DNA from 3 places in the Streptomyces sp. NPDC058701 genome. Region 1 is predicted to be linked to each of the others. Evidence: riboswitches for the same ligand, from Rfam matches in the RefSeq annotation. Region 1 holds a riboswitch; each other region holds the start of a gene.
The links. A riboswitch is a leader RNA that binds a small molecule or an ion and turns the genes downstream of it on or off. The one in region 1 is predicted to bind thiamine pyrophosphate.
Positions count from the first base shown of each region.

Region 2: linked by a shared signal. The riboswitch ahead of thiC (phosphomethylpyrimidine synthase ThiC) and the one ahead of thiO (glycine oxidase ThiO) in region 1 are both predicted to bind thiamine pyrophosphate.
Region 3: linked by a shared signal. The riboswitch ahead of ACFWW8_RS12295 (thiamine ABC transporter substrate binding subunit) and the one ahead of thiO (glycine oxidase ThiO) in region 1 are both predicted to bind thiamine pyrophosphate.

Region 1 covers NZ_JBHXSY010000001.1:306,343-316,278, forward strand. Annotated here, with positions in the region: gene thiE (thiamine phosphate synthase) at 1-56, opposite strand, end outside; gene ACFWW8_RS01420 (Rv2175c family DNA-binding protein) at 138-503, opposite strand; gene ACFWW8_RS01425 (NAD(P)/FAD-dependent oxidoreductase) at 708-1,928, opposite strand; TPP riboswitch at 2,010-2,122, shown strand; gene thiO (glycine oxidase ThiO) at 2,120-3,298, shown strand; gene thiS (sulfur carrier protein ThiS) at 3,295-3,495, shown strand; gene ACFWW8_RS01440 (thiazole synthase) at 3,501-4,295, shown strand; gene pknB (Stk1 family PASTA domain-containing Ser/Thr kinase) at 4,501-6,414, shown strand; gene ACFWW8_RS01450 (deoxyribonuclease IV) at 6,463-7,320, shown strand; gene ACFWW8_RS01455 (DUF4396 domain-containing protein) at 7,404-7,901, shown strand; gene ACFWW8_RS01460 (sulfite oxidase-like oxidoreductase) at 7,914-8,546, opposite strand; gene bfr (bacterioferritin) at 8,720-9,196, shown strand; gene ACFWW8_RS01470 (bacterioferritin-associated ferredoxin) at 9,215-9,472, opposite strand; gene ACFWW8_RS01475 (class II 3-deoxy-7-phosphoheptulonate synthase) at 9,644-9,936, opposite strand, start outside.
Region 2 covers NZ_JBHXSY010000006.1:153,520-163,455, reverse strand. Annotated here, with positions in the region: gene ACFWW8_RS08620 (IclR family transcriptional regulator) at 1-646, shown strand, start outside; gene ACFWW8_RS08615 (SsgA family sporulation/cell division regulator) at 743-1,192, shown strand; gene ACFWW8_RS08610 (YibE/F family protein) at 1,343-2,734, opposite strand; TPP riboswitch at 2,807-2,952, shown strand; gene thiC (phosphomethylpyrimidine synthase ThiC) at 2,947-4,731, shown strand; gene ACFWW8_RS08600 (hypothetical protein) at 5,078-5,890, opposite strand; gene ACFWW8_RS08595 (metallophosphoesterase) at 6,039-7,214, opposite strand; gene ACFWW8_RS08590 (LacI family DNA-binding transcriptional regulator) at 7,430-8,545, opposite strand; gene hisC (histidinol-phosphate transaminase) at 8,907-9,936, shown strand, end outside.
Region 3 covers NZ_JBHXSY010000009.1:49,219-59,154, reverse strand. Annotated here, with positions in the region: gene whiG (RNA polymerase sigma factor WhiG) at 1-778, shown strand, start outside; gene ACFWW8_RS12335 (TetR/AcrR family transcriptional regulator) at 831-1,388, shown strand; gene ACFWW8_RS12330 (M23 family metallopeptidase) at 1,407-1,886, opposite strand; gene rpsB (30S ribosomal protein S2) at 2,136-3,050, shown strand; gene tsf (translation elongation factor Ts) at 3,186-4,022, shown strand; gene pyrH (UMP kinase) at 4,185-4,964, shown strand; gene frr (ribosome recycling factor) at 5,045-5,602, shown strand; gene ACFWW8_RS12305 (phosphatidate cytidylyltransferase) at 5,602-6,672, shown strand; gene rlmN (23S rRNA (adenine(2503)-C(2))-methyltransferase RlmN) at 6,748-7,860, shown strand; TPP riboswitch at 7,918-8,026, shown strand; gene ACFWW8_RS12295 (thiamine ABC transporter substrate binding subunit) at 8,111-9,208, shown strand; gene ACFWW8_RS12290 (ABC transporter permease) at 9,304-9,936, shown strand, end outside.

The sequences.
Region 1 (9,936 bases):
CCCTGGCGCTTGCGGGCGTCCGTGCACAGGTAGAGCCGGGCGTCGGACAGCTGCATGGGTGTACCCCCCGTGATGGAAGCGGCGTACGGGCGGCCTCGCGGGGCCCGTACGCCGCGGTGGAGCGGATGCGGTTCAGGTCAGAGGGCGAGCGCCTGAGCGCGGCGCTTCACCTCCGTGCCGCGATTCTCGCTCAGCGCCTGCACGGGGGTGCCGGGCAGGGTCGGGTCCTCGGTGAAGAGCCACTCCAGGATCTCCTCCTCGGAGAAGCGGTCGTCGCGCAGCACGGTCAGGAGGCCCACGAGGCCCTTGACGACCTTGTCGCCGTCGATGAAGGGGGCCGGCACCTGCAGGGAGCGGTTCTCGCCCCGGCGCACGGCGATCAGCTGCCCTTCCTTGACCATCTGGCGGACCCGCGTCACCTCGATGTTCAGCTTCTCCGCGATGTCGGGGAGGTACAGCCAGGCGGGGACAAGGGCATCGATCTTTGCGTCAATCTCGGTCACGGGTACAAGCCTGCCACCTCGGACTGGCGGCCGGTACCCGGGCGGCCCCGTACGGGTACCGGCGCCGCCGGCCGGGGGGTGTCGGCGGAGTCGTTCCGTACGCCCGGAGGGCCCCGCACGGCAGGAGCGGGTTCGACGACACCCCCTGAGGGCTGTCCCGCAATCCCTGGCGGGCGCGCGACGCCAGGGATTGCGTGACAGCCCTCAGCGGGCCGTCGCCTTCAGCGGGACGGCCGGATCGGCGACCCGGTCGGGGTCCAGTGCGGTGCCCGACTCGATGAGCCTGCGGCCCTGTGCGAGGTCGCGCGGGCGGCCCACGGCCAGGACGGCCACCAGGGCGCCGTCGCGCAGCCAGCACACCGACCAGGCGGGTGCGGCCGGGTCGCCGCGCCAGAGCAGGGTGTCGGCGCCGCCGTGGTGGCCCGCGTACTGGACGAACCGGCCGAACTGCTCCGACCAGAAGTACGGGACCGGGTCGTAGACCTGGACGGGCTCCCCCGCCAGGACGTTCGCCGCGACGGCCCGGGGTCCCTGGAGGGCGTTGTCCCAGTGGTGGACGAGGAGGCGGGTGCCGTACCGGTCGGAGGGGAAGGAGGCGCAGTCGCCGACCGCGTAGACCCCGGGCAGGGAGGTGCGCAGGTGGGCGTCGGCGGTGACCGAGCCGTCGGGGCCCAGTTCGACGCCGCTCCCGGCCAGCCACCCGGTGGCCGGACGGGCGCCGATGCCCACGACCACGGCGCCGGCCGGCAGGCTGCGGCCGTCCGCCAGGAGGACCCGGCCGCCCTCGATCCCGGCGACGCGGGCGCCGGTGAGCAGTTCGGCGCCGGCCTCCTCGTACCAGCGGGCCATGGGTGCGGCGACCTCGGCGGGCAGGGCTCCGGCCAGGACCCGGTCGGCCGCTTCGACCACGGTCACCGCGCAGCCGGCCTCGCGGGCGGCGGTGGCGAACTCGGCGCCGATCCAGCCGGCCCCGACGACGACCGCGCGGTCGGCGGCGGCCAGGACGGGCCGCAGCCGCGCGGCGTCGTCGAGGGTGCGCAGCAGGTGCACGCCGGGGACGCCCTCGGTGCCGGGCAGGGTCAGCGGGACGGCGCCGGTCGCCAGCACGAGGGTGTCGTACGGGACGGGGCCCGACCCGGTGTCCAGTTCCCGGTCGGCGGCCCGCAGCCCGGTGACCTCGGTGCCGAGCATGAGCCGGATGCCGAGCCCTTCGAAGTCGACGTCGAAGGCGGAGTCCTCGGCCTTGCCGAGCAGGACCGCCTTGGACAGCGGGGGGCGGTCGTAGGGCTGGTGCGGCTCGGCTCCCAGCAGGGTCACGGGACCGGTGAAGCCCTGCTCCCGCAGGGCGACCGCGGTCTGCACGCCGGCCATTCCGGCGCCCACGATGACGACGCCGCTCTGTGTCTGTTCCGTCTGCTCGCTCACGCGGCCACCCTAATCTTCTGACGGCCCATCAGGAACAGGTGCCGCCTTACCCGCCGTCCGGCCCGGGGTTAGTCTGGCAGGCGTACCTATCGCGGGAGTCCGGGCGCACCGGGCTGAGAGGGAGGCTGGGCGGCCTCCGACCGTACGAACCTGATCCGGGTCATGCCGGCGAAGGGAGGGGCTGGACGCCCATGCACTCATCTCGAACGTCCCGGAAGGGATCCGACGTCCTCGTCATCGGGGGCGGCGTCATCGGACTCGTCACGGCCTGGCGGGCGGCCCGCCGCGGCCTCACCACTGTGCTCGCCGACCCGGCGCCCGGCGGCGGCGCGGCCCAGGTCGCGGCGGGCATGCTCGCCCCCGTCACCGAGCTGCACTACGGCGAGGAGGCGCTGCTGGGCCTCGGGCTCGCCTCCGCCGCCCGCTATCCGGAGTTCGCGGCCGAACTGGCCGAGGCGAGCGGCGGCCTGGACATCGGCTACCGGGCCTGCGGCACCCTCGCCGTCGCACTCGACTCCGACGACCGGCTTCACCTGCGCGAGCTGCACGCCCTGCAGCGCCGCTGCGGCCTGGAGACGCAGTGGCTCACCGGCCGCGAGTGCCGGCGCCTGGAGCCGATGCTGGCCCCCGGCGTACGCGGCGGCCTGCGCGTGGACGGCGATCACCAGGTCGACCCGCGCCGGCTGGCGGCCGCCCTGCTGGCCGCCTGCGAGCGGACCGGGGTGGGCGTCCACCGGGCGCGGGCCACGCGGCTGCTGGTCGGCGCCGACCGGGCGACGGGCGCCGTGCTCGACGACGGTACGGAACTGCTCGCCGACCAGGTGGTCCTGGCGGCGGGCTCGTTCAGCGGCCGGCTGGAGGGCGTGCCGGCGGAGGTGACCGCCCCCGTACGTCCGGTCAAGGGCCAGGTGCTGCGGCTCACGGTGCCCGCGGCGTACGGGGCGTTCCTGTCCCGGACCGTACGGGCGGTCGTCCGCGGCAGCCACGTCTACCTGGTGCCGCGCGAGAACGGCGAGCTGGTCATCGGAGCCACCAGCGAGGAACTCGGCTGGGACACCACCGTCACCGCCGGCGGGGTCTACGAGCTCCTGCGCGACGCCCACGAACTGGTGCCCGGCATCACCGAACTGCCGCTCACCGAGACCCGCGCGGGGCTGCGGCCCGGCTCCCCGGACAACGCCCCGCTGCTGGGCCCCACCGACCTGCCGGGGCTGCACCTGGCCACCGGGCACTACCGCAACGGGGTGTTGCTGACCCCCCTCACCGGCGACGTGATGGCGGAGCTGCTGGCCACGGGCGAACTGCCTCCGGTCGCCCGCCCCTTCAGCCCGCGCCGGTTCTCCACCGCACGTCAGGAGTCGTACGCATGACCATCTCCGTCAACGGCGAGCCGCGCGAGGTCGCGGCCGGCACCACCCTCGACGCGGTGGTCGCCATCCTGACGGCCGCCCCCTCCGGGGTGGCGGCCGCGCTCAACGAGACCGTGGTCCCGCGCGGGCAGTGGACGGCCACCCCGGTGGGCGACGGCGACCGGGTGGAGATCCTCACCGCGGTCCAGGGGGGCTGAGCGGCATGGCTGACGACCTCTTCGCCCTCGGCGGCCGGACCTTCTCCTCCCGCCTGATCATGGGCACGGGCGGGGCCCCGAGCCTGGACGTACTGGAACGCGCGCTCGTCGCATCCGGCACCGAGCTCACGACGGTGGCGATGCGCCGCCTCGACCCGACCGTCCAGGGCTCCGTCCTGTCGGTGCTGACGCGGCTCGGCATCGCGGTGCTGCCGAACACGGCGGGCTGCTTCACGGCGGGCGAGGCGGTGCTGACGGCCCGCCTCGCCCGCGAGGCGCTCGGCACGGACTGGATCAAACTGGAGGTGGTGGCGGACGAACGGACGCTGCTGCCCGACGGGATCGAGCTGCTGGACGCCGCCGAAATCCTGGTCGACGAGGGCTTCACGGTCCTTCCGTATACGAACGACGACCCGGTGCTGGCGCGGAAGCTGGAGGACGCGGGCTGCGCGGCGATCATGCCGCTGGGCTCCCCCATCGGCTCCGGGATGGGCATCCGCAACCCGCACAACTTCGAGCTGATCACCGAGCGGGCCGGGGTCCCGGTGATCCTGGACGCGGGCGCCGGCACCGCGTCCGACGTCGCGCTGGCGATGGAACTGGGCTGCGCGGCGGTGATGCTGGCCTCCGCCGTGACGCGGGCGCAGGATCCGGTGCTGATGGCCGCGGCCATGCGGGACGCGGTGTCGGCGGGGCGCCTGGCCCACCGGGCGGGCCGCATTCCGCAGCGCCGCTTCGCCGAGGCCTCGTCCCCGGCCGAGGGCCGCGCCGCCCTCGACCCGGAGCGTCCGGCCTTCTGACCAGGGGCCTCGTCGCGGCCGGTCCGGGTCTCCCGGCCCCCCGGCCGGGGCGCGTCCGCCCGGTGGCCGCCGGCTCCGCGACGGCGCGCGGCTCCGTAGCCGTGGACTCACAGCCGGCGACGGCCCGCAGTCGGATCCGTCACAGCTGCGCTGCAAGCCGCCCCGAGCGGCCCGGGCGACCGCGCGCCGCTCGTACACTCGGCGCGTGGACACGACCCTGGATGACCCTCTCGTCGGGCGCGTACTCGACGGCCGCTACCGCATCGACGCGCGCATCGCGGCCGGTGGCATGGCCACGGTCTACCGGGCCGTCGACACCCGCCTCGACCGCGTCCTCGCCCTGAAGGTGATGCATCCGCAGCTCGCCGAGGACGGTGCCTTCGTCGACCGGTTCATCCGGGAGGCGAAGTCCGTGGCGCGCCTCGCGCACCCGAACGTGGTGGCCGTCTTCGACCAGGGCACGGACGGGCCGTACGTCTACCTGGCCATGGAGTACGTCTCCGGCTGCACCCTGCGCGACGTCCTGCGCGAGCGCGGCGCGCTCCAGCCGCGGGCCGCGCTCGACATCTTCGAGCCGGTCCTCGCCGCGCTCGGCGCCGCGCACCGGGCCGGCTTCGTCCACCGCGACATGAAGCCCGAGAACGTCCTGATCGGCGACGACGGCCGGGTCAAGGTCGCCGACTTCGGCCTGGTCCGCAGCGTCGACGCCGTCACCAGCACCACCGGCTCCGTCCTCGGCACCGTCTCGTACCTGGCGCCCGAGCAGATCGAGAACGGCGTCACCGACACCCGCGTGGACGTCTACGCCTGTGGTGTCGTCCTGTACGAGATGCTCACCGGCGCCAAGCCCCACACCGGCGCCACCCCCGCGCAGGTGCTCTACCTGCACCTCCACGAGGACGTCCCGCCGCCCTCGGCCTCCGTCCCCGGGCTCCCCGTCGGGCTCGACGAGCTCGTCGCACAGGCCGCCGCCCGCAATCCGGAGCTGCGGCCCTACGACGCGGTCTCCCTGCTGGGGCTGGCCCGCGAGACCCGGGCCCGGCTCAGCGACGGCGAACTGGACGCCCTGCCGCCGCAGGCCCGCGCCGAGGGCCGGTCGGCCGCCGAGGACCGCACCGGCGTGATCGCCCGTCCCGTGGACGCGCCGCGGCCCGCGGACCGCACCTCGCGGCTGGAGAGCCCGGCGCTCCCGCTCGCGCCGCACCGGCCCGTACGGAACCGGCGCCGCGGCCCGCGCCGCCGGACGCTCCTCGTCATCGCCGGGGTGCTGCTCGCGCTCGGCCTCGGCACGGGCGTCTGGTACATCAACGCGGGGCAGTTCACCCAGGTCCCCAACGTCCTCGGCAAGAGCGAGCAGCAGGCCAAGGCGCAGCTGTCGGCGGCCGGACTCGGCGTGAAGCGCGTCGACCGGAAGTTCAGCGACGCCTTCGACCGCGGGACGGTCATGAACTCCGACCCCGCGGGCGGCCGGCGCATCCGCGGCAACGGCGCGGTGACGCTGACCGTCTCCCGCGGCCCGGAGGTCGTCTCGGTGCCCAACCTGAAGGGCCGGACGCTGGAGCAGGCCAAGGCCGAGCTGACCCGGGCCGGTCTGGCCCCCGGTGTCGTCGCCCAGGCCTTCAGCCAGGACGTCGCGCGGGGATCGGTCATCTCCTCGGACCCGGCGGGCGGCGAGCGGCGGGCCCCCGACACGGCGGTCGCGCTGGTGGTCAGCAAGGGCCGCCCGGTGGAGGTACCGAGCGTGGCCGGGCTGCCCCTCGAACAGGCGCGGACCGCCTTGGAGGGCGCCGGGCTGCGGTCGGCCGCGGCCGACGAGCAGGTCAACTCCCCCCTGCCGGCCGGTACGGTCGCCAACCAGTCGGTCGGCGCCGGCGCCCAGGCCGCAGCCGGGGACGTCGTCACCCTGACCGTCTCCAAGGGCCCCCGCCAGCTCCCGGTGCCGGACGTGACCGGCCAGAACGCGGACGCGGCCCGCCGGACCCTGGAGGGCGCGGGCTTCAAGGTGCGGGTGGAGCGGCCCCTCTTCTCCTTCAGCAACACGGTGGCGCTCCAGTCGGTGCCCGCCGGCCAGAACGCCCCCGAGGGCAGCACCATCACCATCCGGACCAAGGGGCTGTAGGGGTACGTGGAGCACGTGACGCACGAGGACGGGGCGGACCGCGCCGCCCTGCGCAACCCGGTGGGCGGGCACGTCCCGGTCGCCGGCGGCCTCGCCAAGGTGGGGCTGGCCTACGCGCGCGAGATGGGCGCCGAGGCGGTGCAGGTCTTCGTCGCCAACCCGCGCGGCTGGGCCACCCCGACCGGCAGCCCGGTGCAGGACGAGCGGTTCCGCGCCGCGTGCGCGGCCGGGTCGATCCCGGCGTACGTGCACGCCCCGTACCTGATCAACTTCGGGTCGCACAACGCGGCGACCGTGGAGAAGTCGGTGGAGTCCCTGCGCCACTCGCTGCGGCGCGGCCGGGAGATCGGCGCGCTCGGGGTCGTGGTGCACACCGGATCGGCCACCGGGGGCCGCCCGCGCGAGGCGGCGTACGCGCAGATCAGGGAGCACATGCTGCCGCTGCTCGACGAGCTGACGCACGAGGACGACCCGTTCCTGCTGCTGGAGTCCACGGCCGGGCAGGGCTCCTCGCTGTGCTCGACGGCCGAGGAGTTCGGGCCGTACTTCGAGGCGCTGGACCGGCACCCGATGCTGGGGATCTGTCTGGACACCTGCCACCTCTTCGCCGCCGGGCACGATCTGGCGGAGCCCGGCGGGACGAAGCTGACGCTGGACCTACTGGTGGACACGGTGGGTGAGGGCCGGCTGAAGCTGGTGCACGCGAACGACTCGGAGGCGGCCGTGGGCGCGCACCGGGACCGGCACGCCAACATCGGCCGCGGCCACATCGGCCGGGAGGCCTTCGCGGAGCTGTTCACGCACCCGGCGATGGCGGGCGTACCGCTGATCACCGAGACGCCGGGCGGCCCGGAGGGGCACGCGGCGGACGTGGCACTGCTGAAGGAGCTCCGCGGGTCGGGTTGACCAGCGGGGCGGGAATACCCCAGAGGGGTATACCGTTCCCTTCGTCGGCAGAACCGCGAGCGGACATTCCCCAGGGAGTCGTCATGGAGCAGTCGCACGCGCACCACGGACACGACGACGGGCACGGGCACGGCACCGGAGGACCGGTCAGCTGGGCGGAGGCCGCCCGGGCCACCCTCCACTGCCTCACCGGCTGCGCCATCGGCGAAGTCCTCGGCATGGTCATCGGCACCGCGCTCGGATGGGGGAACGTCCAGACGATGGCCCTCGCGATCGTCCTCGCGTTCTTCTTCGGCTACGCGCTCACCCTGCGCTGGGTCCTCGCGGCCGGCGTGGGCCTGCGTGCGGCCGTCCGGGTGGCGCTGGCCGCGGACACCCTGTCGATCGCCGTCATGGAGCTGATCGACAACGGCGTGATCGCGCTGTGGCCCGGCGCGATGGACTCCCACCTCACGGAGCCCGTGTTCTGGACCGTCCTGGCGATCGCCCTGGCCGCCGCGTTCGTGATCACGACCCCGGTCAACAAGTGGATGATCGGCCGCGGCAAGGGCCACGCGGTCGTCCACCGCTACCACCGCTGAGGGCGGACCCCGCTACAGCTCGGGACCGTCCCCCGGCTCCTCCTGGTACGAGTAGCGCTGCTCGCGCCAGGGGTCGCCGATGTTGTGGTAGCCCCGCTCCTCCCAGAAGCCCCGCCGGTCCGCGGTCATGTACTCGATGCCGCGGACCCACTTGGGACCCTTCCAGGCGTACAGGTGCGGAACCACCAGCCGCAGCGGGAACCCGTGCTCGGCGGTGAGGAGTTCACCCCCCTGATGGGTGGCGAAGACGGTCCGGTCGGAGGCGAAGTCGGCCAGCCGCATGTTGGAGCTGAAGCCGTACTCGGCCCACACCATCACGTGGGTGACCTGCGGCGCCGGGGGCGCCAGAGCGAGGATCGTACGGGTCAGCACCCCGCCCCATTCGGCGCCCAGCATGCTGAACTTCGTGACGCAGTGCAGGTCCGCCACGACCGAGTCGAACGGCAGGGCCGCGAACTCCTCGTGGTTCCAGCAGTGCTTGTCGCCGCCGGCCGTCGCGCCGAAGACGCGGAACTCCCAGCGGTCCGGCTTGAACTTGGGTACGGGACCGTAGTGGGTGACCGGCCAGCCCCGCTGCAACCGCTGCCCCGGTGGAAGCTCCGACTGCTCTGCTCCCGGAGATTCCCGGCTTTCCGGCTGACCCATGTCTCCATGGTGACAGATTGGGCAGGGTGGTCATGACCAGGTCTGGCCCGATTCGGGCAAGTCCCGGCAACTCCCACTAAGGAGGCACTTACTGGACTGCCTCCGGCAGCGGTGCAAGGATGCGCGCACCTGCCCCGTCACATAGTTGACACTGCCTGGAAGGAGCCTCTGCGATGCAGGGCGACCCCGAGGTCCTTGAGTTTCTGAACGAGCAGCTGACCGGTGAGCTGACGGCCATCAACCAGTACTGGCTGCACTACCGCATCCAGGAAAACAAGGGCTGGACCAAGCTCGCCAAGTACACGCGTGAAGAATCCATCGACGAGATGAAGCACGCGGACAAGATCACCGAGCGCATCCTGATGCTCGACGGTCTGCCGAACTACCAGCGCCTCTTCCACGTGCGCGTCGGGCAGACGGTCACGGAGATGTTCCAGGCGGACCGCCAGGTCGAGGTGGAGGCGATCGACCGCCTCAAGCGCGGCATCGAGGTCATGCGCGGGAAGGGCGACATCACGTCCGCCCGCCTCTTCGAGGACATCCTGGAGGACGAGGAGCACCACATCGACTACCTCGACACCCAACTGGAGCTCATCGAGTCCCTCGGCGAGCCGCTGTACATCGCGCAGCTCATCGAGCAGCCCAGCTGACCTGCGGGCTTACGAAAGCTAGGCGGCTTCCACGAGGGTCGGCGCGCGCGCCGGCTCCACGTCGGCGGCGAGCACGGCCGCCGCGCTGCCCTTCTCCAGCAGGTCCCGGCGCGGGCACGCACCGCGTCCGAGCATGCCCTGGATGGTGCGCACGCAGGAGCCGCAGTCGGTGCCGGCCTTGGTGGCCGAGGCTATCTGGCGCGGGGTGCAGGCCCCGGCCGCCGCGTGGTCCTTGACCTGCTTGTCGGTGATCCCGAAGCAAGAGCAGACGTACACGCGGTTCACCTCTCTGGACGGAATGGTTCGGCGGCCACCCCTGTTCGGTGAGGCTTACCTAACCGTACCCAAAGTTAGGCAACCCTAAAAGCCCCCGGCACGACGATGGGGCGCGGATCACATCGATCCGCGCCCCTTTGCCGTGGGAAACCACGTACTGATCGGGTGGGCCTACTGGTCCCGGTACATCTCGGCGACCAGGAACGCCAGGTCCAGGGACTGGCTGCGGTTGAGCCGCGGGTCGCAGGCCGTCTCGTAACGCTGGTGCAGGTCGTCGACGAAGATCTCGTCGCCGCCGCCCACGCACTCGGTGACGTCGTCACCGGTGAGCTCGACGTGGATGCCGCCCGGGTGGGTGCCCAGGGCCTTGTGGACCTCGAAGAAGCCCTTGACCTCGTCGAGCACGTCGTCGAAGCGGCGCGTCTTGTGACCCGAGGCCGCCTCGAACGTGTTGCCGTGCATCG
Region 2 (9,936 bases), on a different contig from region 1:
CGGGCTCCCGCTGCCCACGGCGTACCACTTGCTACGCACCCTGACGCACGAGGGCTACCTGCGCCGGGAGAACGGGGTCTTCGTACTCGGTGACGCGGCTGCGCGACTGGCCTGCGGTGGGATCCAGCAGAAACGTCGCAGCATGATCCTCGACTCCCTCGCCCACTTCCGCGACGTGGTGAGGGCCCCGGTCTACTTCGCGGTCTATCGCGAGGGGGAGATCGAGGTCGTGGGCGTCTCGGACACTCCGGCCAGCCCCGCTTGCGAGGAGTGGGCCGACTTCCGCGTCACCGGGCACGCCCACGCCATCGGCCAGTGCCTGCTCGGCCAGCTCGACGGGAGGTCGCGCCAGGACTACTACGACCGTCATCCGGTCGAGGCCATCACCCCGTACACCGTTCAGGATCTGCGCTCCCTGGAGTATCGGATCGGATCCCTCGAACGGATGCAGCCTGTTACTGAGCGTCAGGAGTACTCCCTCGGCACCGTGTGCGCAGCCATTCCGATCGCGGTTGGCGACGCACCGGCAACCGTGGCCATTTCTCTTCCTCTGCACCAAGAGAGTCGGTTGCTGTCTGCAATTGATCGGCTACGCAATGAAGTAGGCGCGCTGTTGAGCACCCTCGCGTTCTCTATCAGTATCTGAAAACTCACTCCTTGTGATCTGCAAGCGCTTCCACCACTCTTGTCAAGAGGCCCTTGGGGACCATTCCTGGCCACTTCCACAACAGCGGGGTAGGCAATGCGCGAGTCGGTGCAGGCAGAGGTCATGATGAACTTCCTCGTTTCCGAGGAGCTCTCGTTCCGGATCCCGGTGGAACTCCGGTACGACGCTCGTGATCCGTACGCAGTCCGCCTTACCTTCCACCTTCCCGGTGACGCGCCCGTGACCTGGGCGTTCGGTCGGGAGCTCCTTCTTGACGGCATCAACAAGCCGTGCGGTGAGGGTGATGTGCACATCGCTCCCTCCGAACCGGAGGAGCTGTCCGATGTCCACATCCGCCTGCAGGTGGGCGGTGACCGGGCGTTGTTCCGCGCGAGCGCGGCGCCGCTCGTCGCGTTCCTCGACCGCACCGACCGGCTTGTTCCGCTCGGTCAGGAGAGGAATCTGGGTGATTTCGAGGAGCACCTCGACGAAGCGCTCGGCAAGATCCTCGCCGGGTCGCGGCAGAACGAGCAGAATGCCGGCTGAGGCGACGCCGTGCCGCCGTTGAACCGTGACTGACTGTCATCGAAGGGAATTGTGGACAGGCCGTCGGCCGTCGGCCTACGGGACCCGACCCGACCCGCGGCGTCGGCGCGCGGCATGCCACCGCCCGCCGCCCCGGGTGCCCCGCCGCCGTCAGCGCTTGCGCCGCCGGCCCCGGCCGCTGCGCGCCGGGCCCTGGTTGGCCCCGGCGCTGGGACCGGCGGCCGGGGCCCCAGGGCGGTCGGCGGAGACGACGAGGGCGGCGAGCGCCGTCGTCACCGGGACCGACGCCACGAGCCCGATCGAGCCCACGAGCGTGCGTACGATCTCCGCCGCGACCAGCTCGCTGTTGGCCACGGACCCCATGCTGCTGTTCGCGATGGAGAACAGCAGGAGCAGGGGCAGTGCGGCGCCCGCGTAGGCGAGCACCAGCGTGTTGACGACCGAGGCGATGTGGTCCCGCCCGATCCTGATGGCGGCTCGGTACAGGCTGCGCGATCCCATCGACGGGTCGGCCTGGTGCAGTTCCCAGACGGCGGAGGTCTGGGTGACCGTCACGTCGTCGAGGACGCCCAGCGAACCGATGATCACGCCTGCGAGCAGCAAACCGCTCATGTCGATGTCCGGATAGAGACCGTGGATCAGGCCGGTGTTGTCGTCGGTGTTGCCGCTGAGGAAGGCCCAGTCGATGAACACCGAGCCCAGCAAGCCGATCAGCAGCAGCGAGACGAGGGTGCCGAGGACGGCGACCGAGGTCCGGGCGGTCAGGCCGTGGCACATGTAGAGCCCGATCAGCATGATCGCGCTCGCTCCCACGATCGCCACGACCAGCGGGTTCGAGCCCTGGAGGATGGCGGGCAGGATGAAGAGGGTCAGCACGCCGAAGCTGACGACCAGCGCGATCAGTGCGAACAGCCCGCGCATCCGGCCGACGAGGACGACCGAGACCGCGAAGATGCCGGCCAGCACCGCCATAGGGAACTTCCGGTTGACGTCGATCACCGAGTACTGGAGATCGCGGGGGGCGTCCGGAGCGTAGGCGACCACCACCTCCTGGCCGTCCTCCAACTGGCGCGGCGCACCCGGCTGGACGACCTCCACGAAGGTCCGGCCCCTGTCCGGTCCGCTGCCCACCTCGACGGTGGCCTTCTTGCACTCGCCGGTCTGCGCGGCCTCGGCCTCGCGGCCTTCGGGAGTGGACGTGTCCCCGGTCGACGGCACCTGCGAGGCGTTCACGGATTTGCAGTCGACGAAGGCCAGCGAGACGACCTTGCCCTGCTGGGTCTGCCGGTCGAAGCCGACCCCCGTGCGCTCGTGGCCGGGCGCGCCGCCCGGCCAGAGCACCACCAGGCCGACGAAGACGGCGGTGGCGAAGGGGATCAGGACGGCCGCGATGACCTTGCGCAGGTGCTTCGAGACAGGGGCCGCCGGGCCGTGGCTGTGGCTGTGGGAGTGGCCCGCGGTCGGACCGTGACCTGCGTGCGCATGGCCTGCGTGGCCGTTGGGGTCAGTGGGCTCGGTGGGGGGCTGCGGCGAGGACGTCACTGACTGATCATCGCAAGAGATGAGGGGGCCCACTGTTCAGCACGCCATAGATGACGCTAGCGTGGGGGCACCTTTGCACAACGCGGGAGCTCGGAGCACCGGGCTGAGAGGACGCTGATCACCGTACGCGCATCACCCATGCGTACGGGAAGAGGCTGCGTCGACCGCCGAACCTGTTACCGGGTAATGCCGGCGTAGGGAGATCAGGTCTCATGACCATTCAGGACGCACGCACGCCTGCCGTCAACCAGGGCGACGGCCAGACCGAGCGACAGCCGGGCTGGCACAAAGGGTACGTGGCGGGCTCCCGCCCCGACCTCCGGGTGCCGGTCCGGCAGGTCCACCTCACCAACGGCAAGGACGTGACGCTCTACGACACGTCCGGGCCGTACACCGATCCGCAGATCGAGACCGACGTCCGCCGGGGCCTCGCCCCGCTGCGCGAGAACTGGATCATCGCGCGCGGAGACACCGAGGAGTACGCGGGTCGCCCCGCGCGCCCCGAAGACGACGGGATCAAGCACACGTCGCCGCGCGGCGGCCTGAAGAACCTCGACGCGGTGTTCCCGGGCCGTCCCCGTCAGCCCCGCCGGGGCCGTGACGGCGCCGCCGTCACGCAGCTCGCGTACGCCCGGCGCGGCGAGATCACCCCGGAGATGGAGTACGTCGCGATCCGCGAGAACGTCTCCCCCGAGGTGGTCCGCGAGGAGATCGCCGCGGGCCGCGCGGTGCTCCCGGTCAATGTGAACCACCCCGAGATCGAGCCGATGATCATCGGCAAGCGGTTCCTGGTGAAGGTCAACGCCAACATCGGCAACTCCGCGGTCACCTCCTCCATCGAGGAGGAGGTCGACAAGATGACGTGGGCGACCAAGTGGGGCGCCGACACGGTCATGGACCTCTCGACGGGCCGCAACATCCACACCACGCGCGAGTGGGTGCTGCGCAACTCTCCCGTCCCGATCGGCACCGTGCCGCTCTATCAGGCGCTGGAGAAGGTCGACGGCCGTGCCGAGGACCTGACCTGGGAGATCTACAAGGACACGGTCATCGAGCAGGCCGAGCAGGGCGTCGACTACATGACGGTCCACGCCGGCGTGCTGCTCCCCTACGTGCCGCTGACCGCACGTCGAAAGACCGGCATCGTCTCGCGCGGCGGCTCGATCATGGCGGCTTGGTGCCTGGCGCACCACAAGGAGAACTTCCTCTACACGCACTTCGAGGAGCTCTGCGACATCCTCGCGACGTACGACGTCACGTACTCGCTGGGCGACGGCCTGCGCCCCGGGTCCATCGCGGACGCCAACGACGCGGCGCAGTTCGCCGAGCTCAAGACGCTGGGCGAGCTGAACACGATCGCCAAGCGGCACAACGTCCAGACCATGATCGAGGGCCCGGGCCACGTCCCGATGCACAAGATCAAGGAGAACATCGACCTTCAGCAGGAGATCTGCGAGGAGGCGCCGTTCTATACGCTCGGCCCGTTGACCACCGATGTGGCGCCCGCGTACGACCACATCACCTCGGGCATCGGCGCCGCGATGATCGCCTGGTGGGGCACCGCGATGCTCTGCTACGTCACGCCCAAGGAGCACCTGGGCCTGCCCAACCGGGACGACGTGAAGACCGGTGTCATCACGTACAAGATCGCGGCGCACGCGGCGGACCTGGCCAAGGGCCACCCCGGAGCCCAGGAGTGGGACGACGCGCTGTCGGACGCCCGGTTCGAGTTCCGCTGGGAGGACCAGTTCAACCTGGCCCTCGACCCGGACACCGCCCGTGAGTTCCACGACGAGACCCTTCCGGCCGAGCCGGCCAAGACCGCGCACTTCTGCTCCATGTGCGGTCCCAAGTTCTGCTCCATGAAGATCTCGCAGGACATCCGCCGACAGCACGGCGGGGACCTCAAGGCCGACGAGATCCAGGCGGGCATGGCGGAGAAGTCCGCCGAGTTCGCGGCCTCGGGTAACCGGGTCTACCTTCCGCTCGCCGACTGACGCACCGACAGAGGGCGTCGCCTCGGCGGCCGTTGTGCCCGGGCGGCGCCCTCGCCACCCCTTGCGCTGGAGCGTGCTCGAACTCCTAGCGTGCGGGCCCATGACCATGAGATACCGATTTCTCGGTGGGACCGGCATAGCGGTCAGCGCACACTGCCTCGGCACGATGATGTCCGGCTGGTTCAGCCGGACGGGGCATGGCGCCCGCCGCCCTTGACCGACGCCGCCCGGCGGAGGCGACCGCTGGCGGAACGAGCCGCCGGCCAGCGGGCGCCGTCCCCTCCGGACCGATGTTTCACGTGAAACAGGAAGCGTGGTGGGGACGGCCCGCGAACGGGCGGACGCCTCACTTCGGGTCGTGCTCCGGTCCGCCGAAGTCAGGGCTCGTGAAGTCCGGGGGTGAGTAGCCGGGCGCGGGCCCCTCGGCAGGGGCGCCCGGACTGGTGAAATCGGGAGCCGTGTAACCGAGGCTGGGAATCCGGGTGCCGCGTCCGCGCGGGAGAGGGAAACCCGGGCCCGCACTCGGGTCGGCGAGCGCGTCCCGGAGGAACGGCATGATGCCGCGCTCCAGCAGAGCGTGACGCCAAGCCTCGCGCGCCCGGGCCACCTCGTCGGGCACCGCCTCGGACTCGTCGGCCACGACCTCGGTGGAGCTGTTGCGGACGGCGGTCACCAACAGGGCGATCACGGCGCACAGCAGGCCCGCCACGGTGAGCGCGCCGAAGAGCCAACCCGCCGTCAGCATGGTTTCGGCGAAGGCGGGTTCCGGCTCAATCAACTTCAGGCCGTAGCCCACGAGCAGGAAGATCAGCATCGCGGTGCCCGCCAGTACCGGTGCGAGGACCGCGATGACGGCGCCCGCTCCGGCACCGTCGCCGCCCTGTCCGTCGATCTCCTCACCCGATGATCCCGGAGTGGAGAGGAGCTCGTCGCGCCGTTCCGCGCGGACCTTCACGTAATGGTCGTATTCGGCCGCGGCGGCGGCCGACAGCAGCGCACTGGCCCCCATGGCCATCGTGCGCAGCTGTTCGGCGTTCAAGCGCTCGCCGAGGGTGGCGAGCTCGGGACGCTCGGGTGCTGTGCGCAGCGCCTCGTCGAGGAGGCGCTCGAATTCCGGTCGGTCTTCGGTCAGCAGGTGCGGAGCGCTGGTCATGTGCATCCCCCGATGCTCCGTAGAAGCCGGTATGCCCGCGTAGACCCGGGCGCCGGCACAAACGGAGGAGAGCCTGCTACGGATAGAGCGATGGTAGAGCGCCTACGCCACCGGTTGACAGGGGCTTTCCGGAAATAGCCTGCCGCGGTGACGCTCAGTTGTTCAACGGAAGTTGTACGACCAGCAGTTTGCCCGCCATCGTCACCCCGCCGTCCATGGCGATGGCGAGCCCGTCGGCGTACACGTGCGGGCCGTCCACCGCCTCGGGTCCACGGGCCGAGTCGCCGTCCTCCGTGCCCACTTCGCCGAGGAGGTAGGGGATCGGGCTGTGGCCGTGGACAACGCGGCTGCCGCCGTAGGTGCCGAGCAGTTCGCGTACGGCCTGGGGGCCCGTGTCCTCGTCGCGGAAGGCGAAACGCTTGGTGAATTTGCGGAACAGGTCCCAGGTGATGTCGGCGTCGTTGCGGTTGAGCAGCTCGTGGATGGTGTCGTTGACGTCCTCGATCGAGTCGCCGTAGTCGAGGTAGGCCGTGGTGTCGGAGTGCAGCAGCAGGTGGTCCTCCTCCAGGACGGCCGCGTCCAGCCGCGACATCCACTGCAGGTGCACGTCCTGCAGGCGCTCCATGTCGGTGCGCTGGCCGCCGTTGAGCAGCCAGGCGGCCTGGAAGGTGGCGGTGCCGGCGCCCGAGGCGACGGGGGTGTCGCCGAACCGCTTCGCGCCGATGAGCAGGAGCTCGTGGTTGCCCATGAGCGCCTTGCAGTAGCCGCCGGCGGCGGCCGCCTCGGCGGACAGCCGCATGACGAGGTCGATGACGCCGATGCCGTCGGGACCGCGGTCGGTGAAGTCGCCGAGGAACCAGAGCCGGGCGTTCCCGGCGGACCAGCGGCGTTCCGCGTCGATCAGGCCTTGGACGCCGAGTTCGGTGACGAGCTCGTCGAGGTAGCCGTGGACGTCGCCGACCACGTAGAGCGGCCCGGGACCACCGGGAGCGGTCTCCTGGGGGACGTAGTGGACCTGCACGGTGTCCCCGGGGCCGCCGCCGGCCGCACCGCGCCCGATGACGGGCAGGTCGCGCTGGGTGGGCGTGTAGCCCTCGGGATCCTCCGGCTCGGGCTCGTGGGACATCGCCGGTCCGGGCACGGCGACTGCGGGCGCGGCCCGGTCGCCGTAGTACGCGGGGTACGAGCCGTAGACGGGTTGCTCTCCGGCAAACCCCTTGGACACCTCGTACGGGGCGGGCTCGGTGACCGGAACTCGGAAGTCCCGCAGCGTCTCCGTCCGCATCGCGGGTCCCTGACCGGCCCCCTGAGTCATCGACCCCTCCACCACCGTCGCGCTGTCGTACACCTGCGGACCCTCCTGACCTCAAAGGAGGAGGGTCCGTGATGTCGTGCGCCCATCATAGGAATGCGGCTCGCGCTCTGTGACGCACCAGGGGTGGTGAATCCTTTCCGGAGCCGATCCTTCCTGCCGTTTTCCCCCGATATCGGTGTGGGTGAAATCTTTGACGGGGCCTTCGGTCGCGTTTCAGGGCGGTGTGGAGGTCAGTCCTGAGCCGGTGAACGGGGTGGGCTGACGGTGGTGCGAGGCTGCCTGCGCTGCGAAGACGTGCGGATGATCAGTTCGGTCGGGACGACCTGTTCGACGGGCCGCCCGGTGTCGACCCCCTCGATCGCGTCGATCAGGAGCTGCACGACGGCGGTGCCGATGCGGCGCGGTTTGAGGGAGAGCGTGGTGATGGGCGGTTCGGTGGTGGCGTAGACGGTGGACTCGCTGCAGCAGACGAGCAGCAGGTCCTCGGGGACGCGCAGGCCGTACCGCCGGGCCGCGGCGAGGAGATCGGTGCCGTTGGGGTCGAAGAGCCCGTACACGGCGTCGGGCCGGTCGGGTCGGGCCAGGAGCCGGTCGGCGGCGACGGCGCCCGCGCACGGGTCGTGGGCGGGGTAGGACTCGTAGACGGGGTCCTGGCCGACCCGCTCGCACCAGCTCAGGTAAGCGGTGGTCGAGAGCCGGGTGTAGGTGTCGGTGGTGGTGCCGGTCAGGAGTCCGATCCGCCGGGCGCCGGCGGCGGCGAGGTGGTCGAGCAGGTTGAGTACGGCCGCCTCGTGGTCGTTGTCGACCCAGGCGGTGACGGGGAGGGAGCCTGCCGGGCGGCCGTCGGAGACGACGGGCAGGCCTTGGCGGACCAGTTCGGTGACGACGGGATCGTGGTCCGAGGGGTCGATGACGACGGTGCCGTCGAGGGCGACGTTGGACCACACGTCGTGTCGGGAGGTGGCGGGGAGGATGACGAGGGCGTAGCCGCGCGCGAGCGCCGCTGAGGTCGCGGCCCTGGCCATCTCGGCGAAGTAGGCGAATTCGGTGAAGGTGAAAGGTTCATCCCCGTACGTCGTCACGGTCAGACCGATCAGGCCCGACTTTCCGGTACGGAGAGTGCGGGCGGCGGCGGACGGGCGGTAGCCCAGCCGGTCGGCGACCTCTCGAACGTGGCTGCGGGTGGCGTCCGGCAGCCGCCCCTTGCCATTGAGCGCGTCGGAGACGGTCGTGATGGAGACGCCCGCCGCGGCGGCCACGTCCCTGATGCCGGCCCGGCCCTGTCGGCCGGCCGGTCGCCGGGTGGTCTCGGTCCGGCTCACCTGATGCTTCCCTGCTGGTGTCATGGCGAGCCGATAGTAGGGCTCGGAGGGGTGGGTGGTCCGGGTGCATATGCACGCGTTGACAGGCACGTTTCTGCATGGTTCGCCACCCCCAATGACCTTGGAAATGAAGGTACTTGGAGGTAAGTGGGAGGTGTGGCGCTTGTCGTCGGGACCGGGCATGCCAAAACGGTGCGGTCCCGCACCGGTCTCAACTCACCTGCACGAGGGATGCGCGCCACGGCGCAGGCCACCGGCGCGCGCATATATGCGCGCGCTCCCCCGCATTCCAGGCGCCCCCATTCTCGGGAGCGAGGAATCCTCATAAGGTGAGCAGTATTGAGTCGACGGCGACGTCGTACGGGACGGTCGAGGAGGACCTGCGGTGAGCGAGAAGAGCCCGAAGCTGCGCGCCGAGCTGGACGGCATTCCGACATACAAGCCCGGCAAACCGGCGGCCGCGGGCGGAGCCGTCGCGTACAAGCTGTCGTCGAACGAGAATCCGTACCCGCCGCTGCACGGGGTGCTGGAGAGCGCGATCGCCGCGGCCGGCAACTTCAACCGCTACCCGGACATGGCCTGCACCGGGCTCGTGAACGAACTGGCGGAGCGGTTCGGGGTGCCGGTCGAGCACATCGCCACCGGCACGGGCTCGGTGGGCGTGGCCCAGTCGCTGATCCAGTCGACCGCCGGCCCGGGCGACGAGGTCATCTACGCCTGGCGCTCCTTCGAGGCCTACCCGATCATCGTGCGGATCTCGGGTGCGACCTCCGTGGAGGTCCCGCTGACCGACGGTGACGTGCACGACCTGGACGCGATGGCCGACGCGATCACCGAGCGGACCCGGCTGATCTTCGTCTGCAATCCCAACAACCCCACCGGCACCGCGGTGCGCCGCGCCGAGCTGGAGCGGTTCCTGGACCGGGTGCCCTCGGACGTCCTAGTGGTGCTGGACGAGGCGTACCGCGAGTTCGTGCGCGACACGGACGTGCCGGACGGTATCGAGCTGTACCGCGACCGCCCCAACGTCGCCGTGCTGCGTACGTTCTCCAAGGCGTACGGTCTGGCCGGCCTGCGCGTCGGCTTCGCGGTGGCGCACGAGCCGGTGGCCGCCGCGCTGCGCAAGACGGCGGTGCCCTTCGGGGTCAGCCAGCTCGCCCAGGACGCGGCGGTGGCTTCGCTGCGCGCCGAGGACGAGCTGATGGGCCGGGTCGGGTCGCTGGTGGGCGAGCGCGCCCGGGTGCACGAGACCCTCCTCGCGCAGGGCTGGACGGTCCCGGACACGCAGGCGAACTTCGTGTGGATGCGCCTGGGGGAGCGGACCGCCGACTTCGCGGCGGCCTGCGAGAAGGCCGGTGTGGTGGTCCGGCCCTTCGCGGGTGAGGGCCTGCGGGTCACGATCGGTGAGACCGAGG
Region 3 (9,936 bases), on a different contig from region 1:
CGTGCGGTCCACCGCACCCTCGTCCCTGGAGGTGCTGTGGCGCTCGTACAAGGAGTCCGGCGACGAGCGGCTGCGGGAGCAGCTGATCCTGCACTACTCGCCCCTGGTGAAGTACGTCGCGGGCCGCGTCAGCGTGGGCCTGCCGCCCAACGTGGAGCAGGCCGACTTCGTCTCCTCCGGGGTCTTCGGCCTGATCGACGCCATCGAGAAGTTCGACATCGAGCGGTCGATCAAGTTCGAGACGTACGCGATCACCCGGATCCGCGGCGCGATGATCGACGAGCTGCGGGCCCTGGACTGGATCCCCCGCTCGGTCCGCCAGAAGGCCCGGGCCGTGGAACGCGCCTACGCCACGCTGGAGGCCCAGCTGCGGCGCACCCCGACCGAGAGCGAGGTCGCGGGGGAGATGGGGATCGGCGTGGAGGACCTCCACACCGTCTTCAGTCAGCTGTCCCTGGCGAACGTCGTCGCCCTGGAGGAGCTCCTGCACGTCGGCGGTGAGGGCGGTGACCGCCTCTCGCTGATGGACACCCTGGAGGACCGGGCCGCCGACGACCCGGTGGAGGTCGCGGAGGACCGCGAACTGCGGCGCCTGCTGGCCCGGGCCATCAACACGCTGCCCGAGCGGGAGAAGACGGTGGTCACCCTCTACTACTACGAGGGCCTCACGCTGGCCGAGATCGGCAACGTGCTGGGCGTCACCGAGAGCCGCGTCAGCCAGATCCACACCAAGTCGGTGCTGCAACTGCGCGCGAAGCTGGCCGATGTGGGGCGGTGAGCTTGCGGGACCTCCGTAGAGTGGACGCGTGCCCAGGATTCGAGCGGCCTCCGTGGCCGAGCACCGGTCGATGCAGCGCGGCGCCCTGTTGGACGCCGCGCGTTCCCTGCTGTCCGAAGGCGGGACGGAAGCGCTGACCTTCCCCGCCCTCGCGGAGCGGACCGGCCTCGCCCGGTCCTCCGTGTACGAGTACTTCCGCTCCCGAGCCGCCGTGGTCGAGGAGCTGTGCGCGGTGGACTTCCCCGTGTGGGCCGCCGAGATCGAGGCCGCCATGGAGCGGGCCGAGTCGCCCGAGGCGAAGATCGAGGCCTATGTGCGCAGCCAGTTGGCGCTGGTGGGCGACCGCCGGCACCGGGCTGTGGTGGCCATCTCGGCCAGCGAGCTGGACGCCGGGGCCCGGGAGAAGATCCGTGCCGCGCACGGCGGGCTGGTGGCGATGATCGTCGAGGCGCTGGCCGCCCTGGGGCAGGCGGAGCCCCGGCTGGCCGCGATGCTGCTGCAGGGCGTCGTCGACGCGGCGGTGCGCCGGATCGAGCTCGGCGCGGCCGAGGACCCGGGTGTCGTGGCGGAAGCCGCCGTCGCCATGGCCCTGCGCGGCGTCCGGGGCTGAGTCCCGGCCGCGCCTCCCTCAGGGGCCGCCGGGCGCGGAGGAGGGGAGCAGCCGCACGGTCGGGCGGGGGAGCAGGGACAGCGGGTTCAGGTAGGTCTCGCCCGCCAGCAGCCCCCAGTGCAGACACGGCGCCGGACAGTGGGAGCCCTCCGTGAGGACCGCCACCACCTGGCCGGCCCTGACCAGCCTGCCCTCCGCGACCAGGGGCCGCACCGGTTCGTAGGTCGTTCGCAGTCCGTTCGCCAGCGCGAGGGAGAGGACCCCCCGGCCGGCCACCTGTCCCGCGTAGTGCACCCGGCCGTCGGCCACCGCGCGGAGCTCCGAGCCCACCGGCGCGGACAGGTCCACCCCGCGGTGGCCGGCCGCGTACGGCGTCGGGGGCGGGTCCCACCAGCGGGCAACCGTCAGGGGCGGGGGCAACGGCCGGACCCCGGGGGCGGCGGCGGCCCCCGTCAGGGCCAGGAACAGGGCGAACAGCAGCGTCGTCAGGATCGTCATGGGACCCAGCGTCCCGCGCGCCCGGCGGCCGCGCCGGGGCCTGTGGACAAGGCCCGGGCTGTGGACAACGGCGTCACCCGGCATACCGCCGGGTCCCGTACACTTCTTGTGGCGATCCGGGTCACCGGGTCGACTTCGCACGCCCCAGCACCAGCCCGAAACGGCCTGGTGGCAGCGTCTCTCGGTCCCTCAGCGGGGCAGGACGCGGTGGGGCGTCAGGAACCAAACCGAGAAAACAAGGAGATGGCCATGGCCGTCGTAACGATGCGGGAGCTGCTGGAAAGCGGCGTCCACTTCGGTCACCAGACCCGTCGCTGGAACCCGAAGATGAAGCGCTTCATCTTCACCGAGCGCAACGGCATCTACATCATCGACCTGCTCCAGTCGCTGTCGTACATCGACCGCGCCTACGAGTTCGTGAAGGAGACCGTCGCGCACGGCGGCTCCATCATGTTCATCGGTACCAAGAAGCAGGCCCAGGAGGCCATCGCCGAGCAGGCGACGCGCGTTGGCATGCCGTACGTCAACCAGCGGTGGCTGGGTGGCATGCTCACCAACTTCTCCACCGTCTACAAGCGCCTCCAGCGTCTGAAGGAGCTTGAGGCGATCGACTTCGAGGACGTCGCCGCCTCGGGTCTCACCAAGAAGGAGCTCCTGGTCCTCTCCCGCGAGAAGATCAAGCTGGAGAAGACCCTCGGTGGTATCCGCGAGATGTCGAAGGTCCCCAGCGCGGTCTGGATCGTCGACACCAAGAAGGAGCACATCGCCGTCGGTGAGGCGCGCAAGCTCCACATCCCGGTCGTCGCGATCCTCGACACCAACTGCGACCCCGACGAGGTCGACTACAAGATCCCGGGCAACGACGACGCGATCCGCTCCGTCACCCTGCTCACCCGCGTGATCGCCGACGCCGTCGCCGAGGGCCTCATCGCCCGCTCCGGCGCCGCGACCGGCGACTCGAAGCCGGGCGAGAAGGCCGCCGCCGAGCCGCTCGCCGAGTGGGAGCGCGACCTGCTCGAGGGCGACAAGAAGGCTGACGACGCCGAGGCCGCTCCGGCCGAGGCCGCTGCCGAGGCCCCCGCCGCCGAGGCCGAGGTCGTCGAGGCTCCGGCCGCCGACGCCGAGGTTGTCGAGGCTCCGGCCGCCGACACCGAGCAGGCCTGACCCACTGAGGGGGCCCGGCGTTCACCCGCCGGGCACTCCCGGTACGGACGATGACGGCGGGGGAGCCGCGCCACGAGCGCGGCGCCTCCGCCGTTCACCCGTAGATCTACGACTTCGAGAGAGAATCACAGACTCATGGCGAACTACACCGCCGCTGACGTCAAGAAGCTCCGCGAGCTCACCGGCGCCGGCATGATGGACTGCAAGAACGCGCTCGTGGACTCCGACGGTGACGTCGACAAGGCCATGGAAGCGCTCCGGATCAAGGGTCAGAAGGGCGTCGCCAAGCGCGAGGGCCGCTCTGCCGAGAACGGTGCCGTCGTCTCCCTCATCGCCGACGACAACACCTCCGGTGTTCTCGTCGAGCTGAAGTGCGAGACGGACTTCGTCGCCAAGGGCGAGAAGTTCCTGGCCGTCGCCAACCAGCTGGCCGCCCACGTCGCCGCGACCTCCCCCGCCGACATCGAGGCGCTGCTCGCGTCCGAGATCGAGGCCGGCAAGACCGTCCAGGCGTTCGTGGACGAGGCCAACGCCAACCTCGGCGAGAAGATCGTCCTGGACCGCTTCGCGCAGTTCACGGGCGGTTACGTCGCGTCGTACATGCACCGCACGATGCCCGACCTGCCGTTCCAGATCGGCGTCCTGGTCGAGCTCGACAAGGAGAACGCCGAGGTCGCCCGCGGCATCGCGCAGCACATCGCCGCGTTCGCCCCGCAGTGGCTCTCCAAGGAAGACGTTCCGGCCGAGAAGGTCGAGTCCGAGCGTCGCATCGCCGAAGAGGTCACCCGCGCGGAGGGCAAGCCCGAGGCCGCCCTGCCGAAGATCGTCGAGGGTCGCATCAACGGCTTCTTCAAGGACGCCACGCTGCTCGGCCAGCCGTACGCGCTGGACAACAAGAAGTCCGTCCAGAAGGTCCTGGACGAGGCCGGTGTCACCCTGAAGCGCTTCAGCCGCATCAAGGTCGGCATCTGAGTCCGTCCGTACGCGACGGACACCGGACCCCGGTAGGGTCTGAAGCAGTCGTCCGCGTTCGCGCTGGGCGACCGCAGATCTGACGAGGAGGCCATTGCCGTAGAGGGAACCGCGAGGACCCACCGGCAATGGCCTTCTTCGTATGTGCACGAGGAGATCTCCATGAATCAGGGCGTGGACCACCACACCGCATCCGACGACAAGAGCGACCAGCACAAGAAGGGCCGCCGCTTCATGCTGAAGCTGTCGGGCGAGGCCTTCTCCGGTGGCGGAGGACTGGGCGTCGATCCCGACGTGGTCCACGCCATCGCGCGCGAGATCGCCGCGGTCGTCCGCGACGGCGCGGAGATCGCCATCGTGATCGGCGGTGGCAACTTCTTCCGCGGTGCCGAGCTCCAGCAGCGCGGCATGGACCGGGCGCGGTCCGACTACATGGGCATGCTGGGCACGGTCATGAACTGCCTCGCCCTCCAGGACTTCCTGGAGAAGGAGGGCATCGACTCCCGCGTGCAGACCGCCATCACCATGGGCCAGGTCGCCGAGCCGTACATCCCGCTGCGCGCCGTGCGCCACCTGGAGAAGGGCCGCGTGGTCATCTTCGGCGCCGGCATGGGCATGCCCTACTTCTCCACCGACACCACGGCCGCCCAGCGTGCGCTGGAGATCGACGCCGAAGCCCTGCTCATGGGCAAGAACGGCGTCGACGGCGTCTACGACTCGGACCCGAAGAAGAACCCGGACGCGGTGAAGTTCGACGCGCTCGAGTACAGCGAGGTGCTTTCGCGCGACCTCAAGGTCGCCGACGCCACCGCCATCACGCTGTGCCGCGACAACAAGCTGCCGATCCTGGTCTTCGAACTGCTCGCCGAGGGCAACATCGCCCGCGCCGTCCGGGGTGAGAAGATCGGCACGCTCGTCAGTGACCAGGGAACCCGGGCCTGAGCGGTCCGCCGCCGCCCACGACCCCGCCCCGTCCGCCCCGCCCGCCTGAACCATCCATATCTGACATGCAGGAGCACGTGGTGACCGAAGAGATCCTCCTCGAGGCCGAGGAGAAGATGGAAAAGGCCGTCGTCGTCGCCAAGGAGGACTTCGCCGCGATTCGCACCGGTCGTGCGCACCCGGCGATGTTCAACAAGATCGTGGCCGACTACTACGGCGCCATCACGCCCATCAACCAGCTCGCGTCGTTCTCGGTGCCCGAGCCGCGCATGGCGATCGTGACGCCGTTCGACAAGAGCGCCCTGCGCAACATCGAGCAGGCCATCCGCGACTCCGACCTCGGTGTCAACCCGAGCAACGACGGCAGCATCATCCGGGTCACCTTCCCCGAGCTGACGCAGGACCGCCGCAAGGAGTACATCAAGGTCGCGCGGACCAAGGCCGAGGACTCCAAGATCTCCCTGCGTGCCGTCCGCCGCAAGGCGAAGGACGCCCTTGACAAGCTGGTCAAGGACAAGGAAGCCGGCGAGGACGAGGTGCGCCGCGCCGAGAAGGAGCTCGACGACACCACCGCGAAGTACGTCGCGCAGGTGGACGAGCTGCTCAAGCACAAGGAAGCCGAGCTCCTCGAGGTCTGATGAACGACTCTCCCTGGGCCACGGAGCCGGTTCCGGCGGGTCCCGCATACGATGCGCTGGTGGGCCCGCACACTCGGCCCATGCCCATCGTGCCCGATGCCGCCGGCCGTGACTTCGACGACCGGGAAGCACGCGATCGGGGGGCCGCCGCTTTCGGCGGCCCCCCGATCCGCGCCGAGACGCCGCCGCAGGAGCCCATGCCCAGCCCCCCGCCCCCGCAGGCCCCGCAGGCCGCCTCGTCCCCGCCGCCGAAGAAGCGCGCGGGGCGGGATCTGCGTGCCGCCATAGGGGTCGGTGTCGGCCTCGGCGCGGTCATCTTCGCCTCGCTGCTGATCGTCAAGGCCGTGTTCGTCGGCGTCGTCGTCGTCGCGGTCGTCGTGGGCCTGTGGGAGCTCACCTCCCGGCTCCAGGAGAAGAAGGGCATCAAGGCGCCCCTCGTACCGCTCGCGGTCGGCGGCGCAGCCATGATCATCGCCGGGTACGTCCGGGGGGCCGAGGGCGCCTGGGTCGCCATGGCCCTGACCGCGCTGTCGATCCTGGTCTGGCGGATGACCGAACCGCCCGAGGGCTACCTCAAGGACGTCACGGCGGGCGTCTTCGCCGCGTTCTACGTGCCCTTCCTGGCGACGTTCGTCACGATGCTGCTCACCGCCGACGACGGACCGCAGCGGGTGATCACCTTCCTGCTGCTGACCGTGGTCAGCGACACCGGGGCGTACGCGGTCGGCTGGCGCTTCGGCAAGACCAAGCTCGCCCCGCGCATCAGCCCCGGGAAGACCCGCGAGGGGCTGCTCGGCGCGGTGGCCTTCGCGATGGCCGCCGGCGCGCTGTGCATGGAGTTCCTCATCGACGGCGGCGCCTGGTGGCAGGGCCTGCTGATGGGTCTGGCCGTGGCCGTCAGCGCCACCCTCGGCGACCTGGGCGAGTCGATGATCAAGCGGGACCTGGGCATCAAGGACATGGGCACGCTGCTGCCGGGTCACGGCGGCATCATGGACCGGCTGGACTCCCTGCTGCCGACCGCCCCGGTGGTCTGGCTGCTGCTGGCGGCCTTCGTCGGCACGGGCTGATACCGCCCGGGCGGTTACCCTTGAAAGGCGCGCTGCTTCTGCGGCGCGCCTTTCGTCTTACGAGGAGTACCTGCCATGGCCCGCCCTGTTCCGGGAGAGCTCACCTTCGTCACCCCTCGGGGCGCCAAGAAGCCGCCCCGGCACCTTGCCGACATGACCCCGGCCGAGCGCCGCGAGGCGGTCGCCGCGATCGGTGAGAAGCCGTTCCGGGCCAAGCAGCTCTCCCAGCACTACTTCGCGCGCTACGCGCACGACCCGGCCGAGTGGACGGACATCCCCGCGGCATCCCGGGAGAAGCTCCGCGACCAGCTGCTGCCGGACCTGATGAACGTCCTGCGACACATCTCGTGCGACGACGACACCACCCGCAAGACCCTGTGGAAGCTGCACGACGGCACGCTCGTCGAGTCCGTGCTGATGCGCTACCCCGACCGGGTCACCATGTGCATCTCCTCGCAGGCCGGCTGCGGCATGAACTGCCCGTTCTGCGCGACCGGCCAGGCCGGGCTGGACCGCAACCTGTCCACCGCCGAGATCGTGCACCAGATCGTCGACGGCATGCGCGCCCTGCGCGACGGCGAGGTCCCGGGCGGACCGGCCCGGCTCTCCAACATCGTCTTCATGGGGATGGGCGAGCCGCTGGCCAACTACAACCGCGTCGTCGGCGCCATCCGCCGGCTCACCGACCCGGAGCCCGACGGCCTGGGCCTGTCTCAGCGCGGCATCACCGTCTCCACCGTGGGACTGGTTCCGGCCATGCTGCGCTTCGCCGACGAGGGCTTCAAGTGCCGGCTCGCGGTCTCCCTGCACGCGCCGGACGACGAGCTGCGCGACACCCTGGTGCCCGTGAACACCCGCTGGAACGTCCGCGAGGTGCTCGGCGCGGCCTGGGAGTACGCGGAGAAGTCCGGCCGCCGGATCTCCATCGAGTACGCACTGATCCGCGACATCAACGACCAGGCCTGGCGCGGCGACCTGCTGGGCAAGCTGCTCAAGGGCAAGCGCGTCCACGTCAACCTGATCCCGCTGAACCCGACGCCGGGCTCGAAGTGGACCGCCTCGCGGCCCGAGGACGAGAAGGCCTTCGTGGAGGCGATCGCCCGGCACGGCGTCCCCGTGACCGTACGGGACACCCGCGGCCAGGAGATCGACGGCGCGTGCGGCCAGCTGGCCGCCTCGGAGCGCTAGCCCCTCTTCTGTTCGATCGTATTCGGCCACGGGGTACCCTGTGGCCGAACCAACTTAATATTCCGACAGGGGAGCGCCACAGCGCTGAGAGTGCGGTAACCGTCACCGCAGACCCTCTGAACCTCGCCCCGGTCATTCGGGGTAGGAAGTTCGGTCACCACTCAAGCTGTTGCGCCCTGCCCGGCGTCCGCTCCGCAGAGCGCCGGGCAGGGCCGCGTCTTCTCCTGGACATCCCAGGAGGAATTGACCAGTGAGCACCACCAAGAAGATCGCGGGCGCCGCGCTCGCGGCCGCGCTGGGCGTGACCACGCTCAGCGCCTGCGGCGGCGAAGCCAAGGACACGTCCGCGGGCGCCGGCGACGTCCCCGCGGCCAAGACCGTCACCCTCGTCTCGCACGACTCCTTCAACGTGACCGACGCGGTCCTGAGGGAGTTCGAGCAGGAGAGCGGCTACACCGTCAAGAAGCTGAAGTCCGGAGACGCGGGCGCGGCGCTCAACCAGGAGATCCTCACCAAGGGCTCCCCGCGCGGCGACGTCTTCTTCGGCGTCGACAACACCCTGCTCTCGCGCGCCCTCGACAACGGCATCTTCACCCCGTACGAGGCCAAGGGCCTGGGCGACGTGAAGCCGGAGTACCGGCTCGACAAGGAGCACCGGGTCACGCCGGTCGACTCCGGTGACGTCTGCGTCAACTACGACAAGCAGTACTTCGCCGACAAGAAGATCGCCCCGCCGCAGACGCTGGACGACCTGATCAAGCCGGAGTACAAGGACCTGCTGGTCACCGAGAACGCCGCGACCTCCTCACCCGGCCTCGGCTTCCTCCTCGCCTCCGTCGGCAAGTACGGCGAAGAGGGCTGGAAGGACTACTGGAGCAAGCTCAAGGCCAACGGCGTCGAGGTCGTCGACGGCTGGGAGCAGGCCTACAACGAGCGCTTCTCCGGCTCGGCGGGCGGCAAGAAGGCCAAGGGCGACCGCCCGCTGGTCGTCTCCTACGCCTCCAGCCCGCCGGTCGAGGTGCTGTACGGGGAGCCGCAGCCGGCCGAGGCCCCCACGGGCGTCGCCACCGGCACGTGCTTCCGCCAGATCGAGTTCGCGGGCCTGCTCAAGGGCGCGAAGAACGAGGCGGGCGGCAAGGCGCTCCTGGACTTCCTGATCAGCAAGAAGTTCCAGGAGGACATGCCGCTCCAGATGTTCGTGAACCCGGTGACGAAGGACGCGGTCCTGCCGGAGCTGTTCACGAAGCACGGTGTGGTGGTCGAGAAGCCCGAGGTCGTGGCTCCGGAGACCATCGCCGAGAACCGTGAGCAGTGGGTCAAGGCATGGTCCTCGCTCGTCGTGAGGTAGGAACGCCGGCGGGCCCGGGGGCGGCGTCGGGGGGCGCCGCGCCGGGTCCCGCTCCCCGCGAGGGCGGCCGGGCCACGGCCGTACGGCTCGGCCTGATGGCCGTGCCCCTCGCCTTCTTCGGGCTGTTCTTCGCCTACCCCGTCGGCGCGATCGTCGGGCGCGGGCTCACCACGGACGCGGGCTGGCGGTTCGGCCGGATCGGCGAGGTGCTGGCCCGGCCCGACATCGCCGAAGTGCTGTGGTTCACCACCTGGCAGGCGCTCGCCTCCACGGCGCTCACGCTGCTGATCGCGCTCCCCGGCGCGTACGCCTTCGCGCGCTTCGACTTCCCCGGCAAGCAGCTGCTGCGGGCCGTGGTCACCGTGCCGTTCGTCCTGCCGACCGTGGTCGTCGGGACCGCCTTCCTGGCGCTGGTCGGCCGGGGCGGGCTGCTGGACGAGCTGTGGGGCGTCCGGCTCGACACCACCGTGTGGGCCATCCTGCTGGCCCACGTCTTCTTCAACTACGCCGTGGTCGTACGGACCGTGGGCGGGCTCTGGGCGCAGCTCGATCCCCGCCAGGAGGAGGCCGCCCGGGTGCTGGGCGCCGGGCGGTTCGCCGCCTGGCGGCGGGTGACGCTGCCCGCGCTGGCCCCGTCGGTGGCCGCCGCGTCGCTGATGGTGTTCCTGTTCACCTTCACCTCCTTCGGGGTCGTGCAGATCCTGGGCGGGCCCGCGTACTCCACCCTG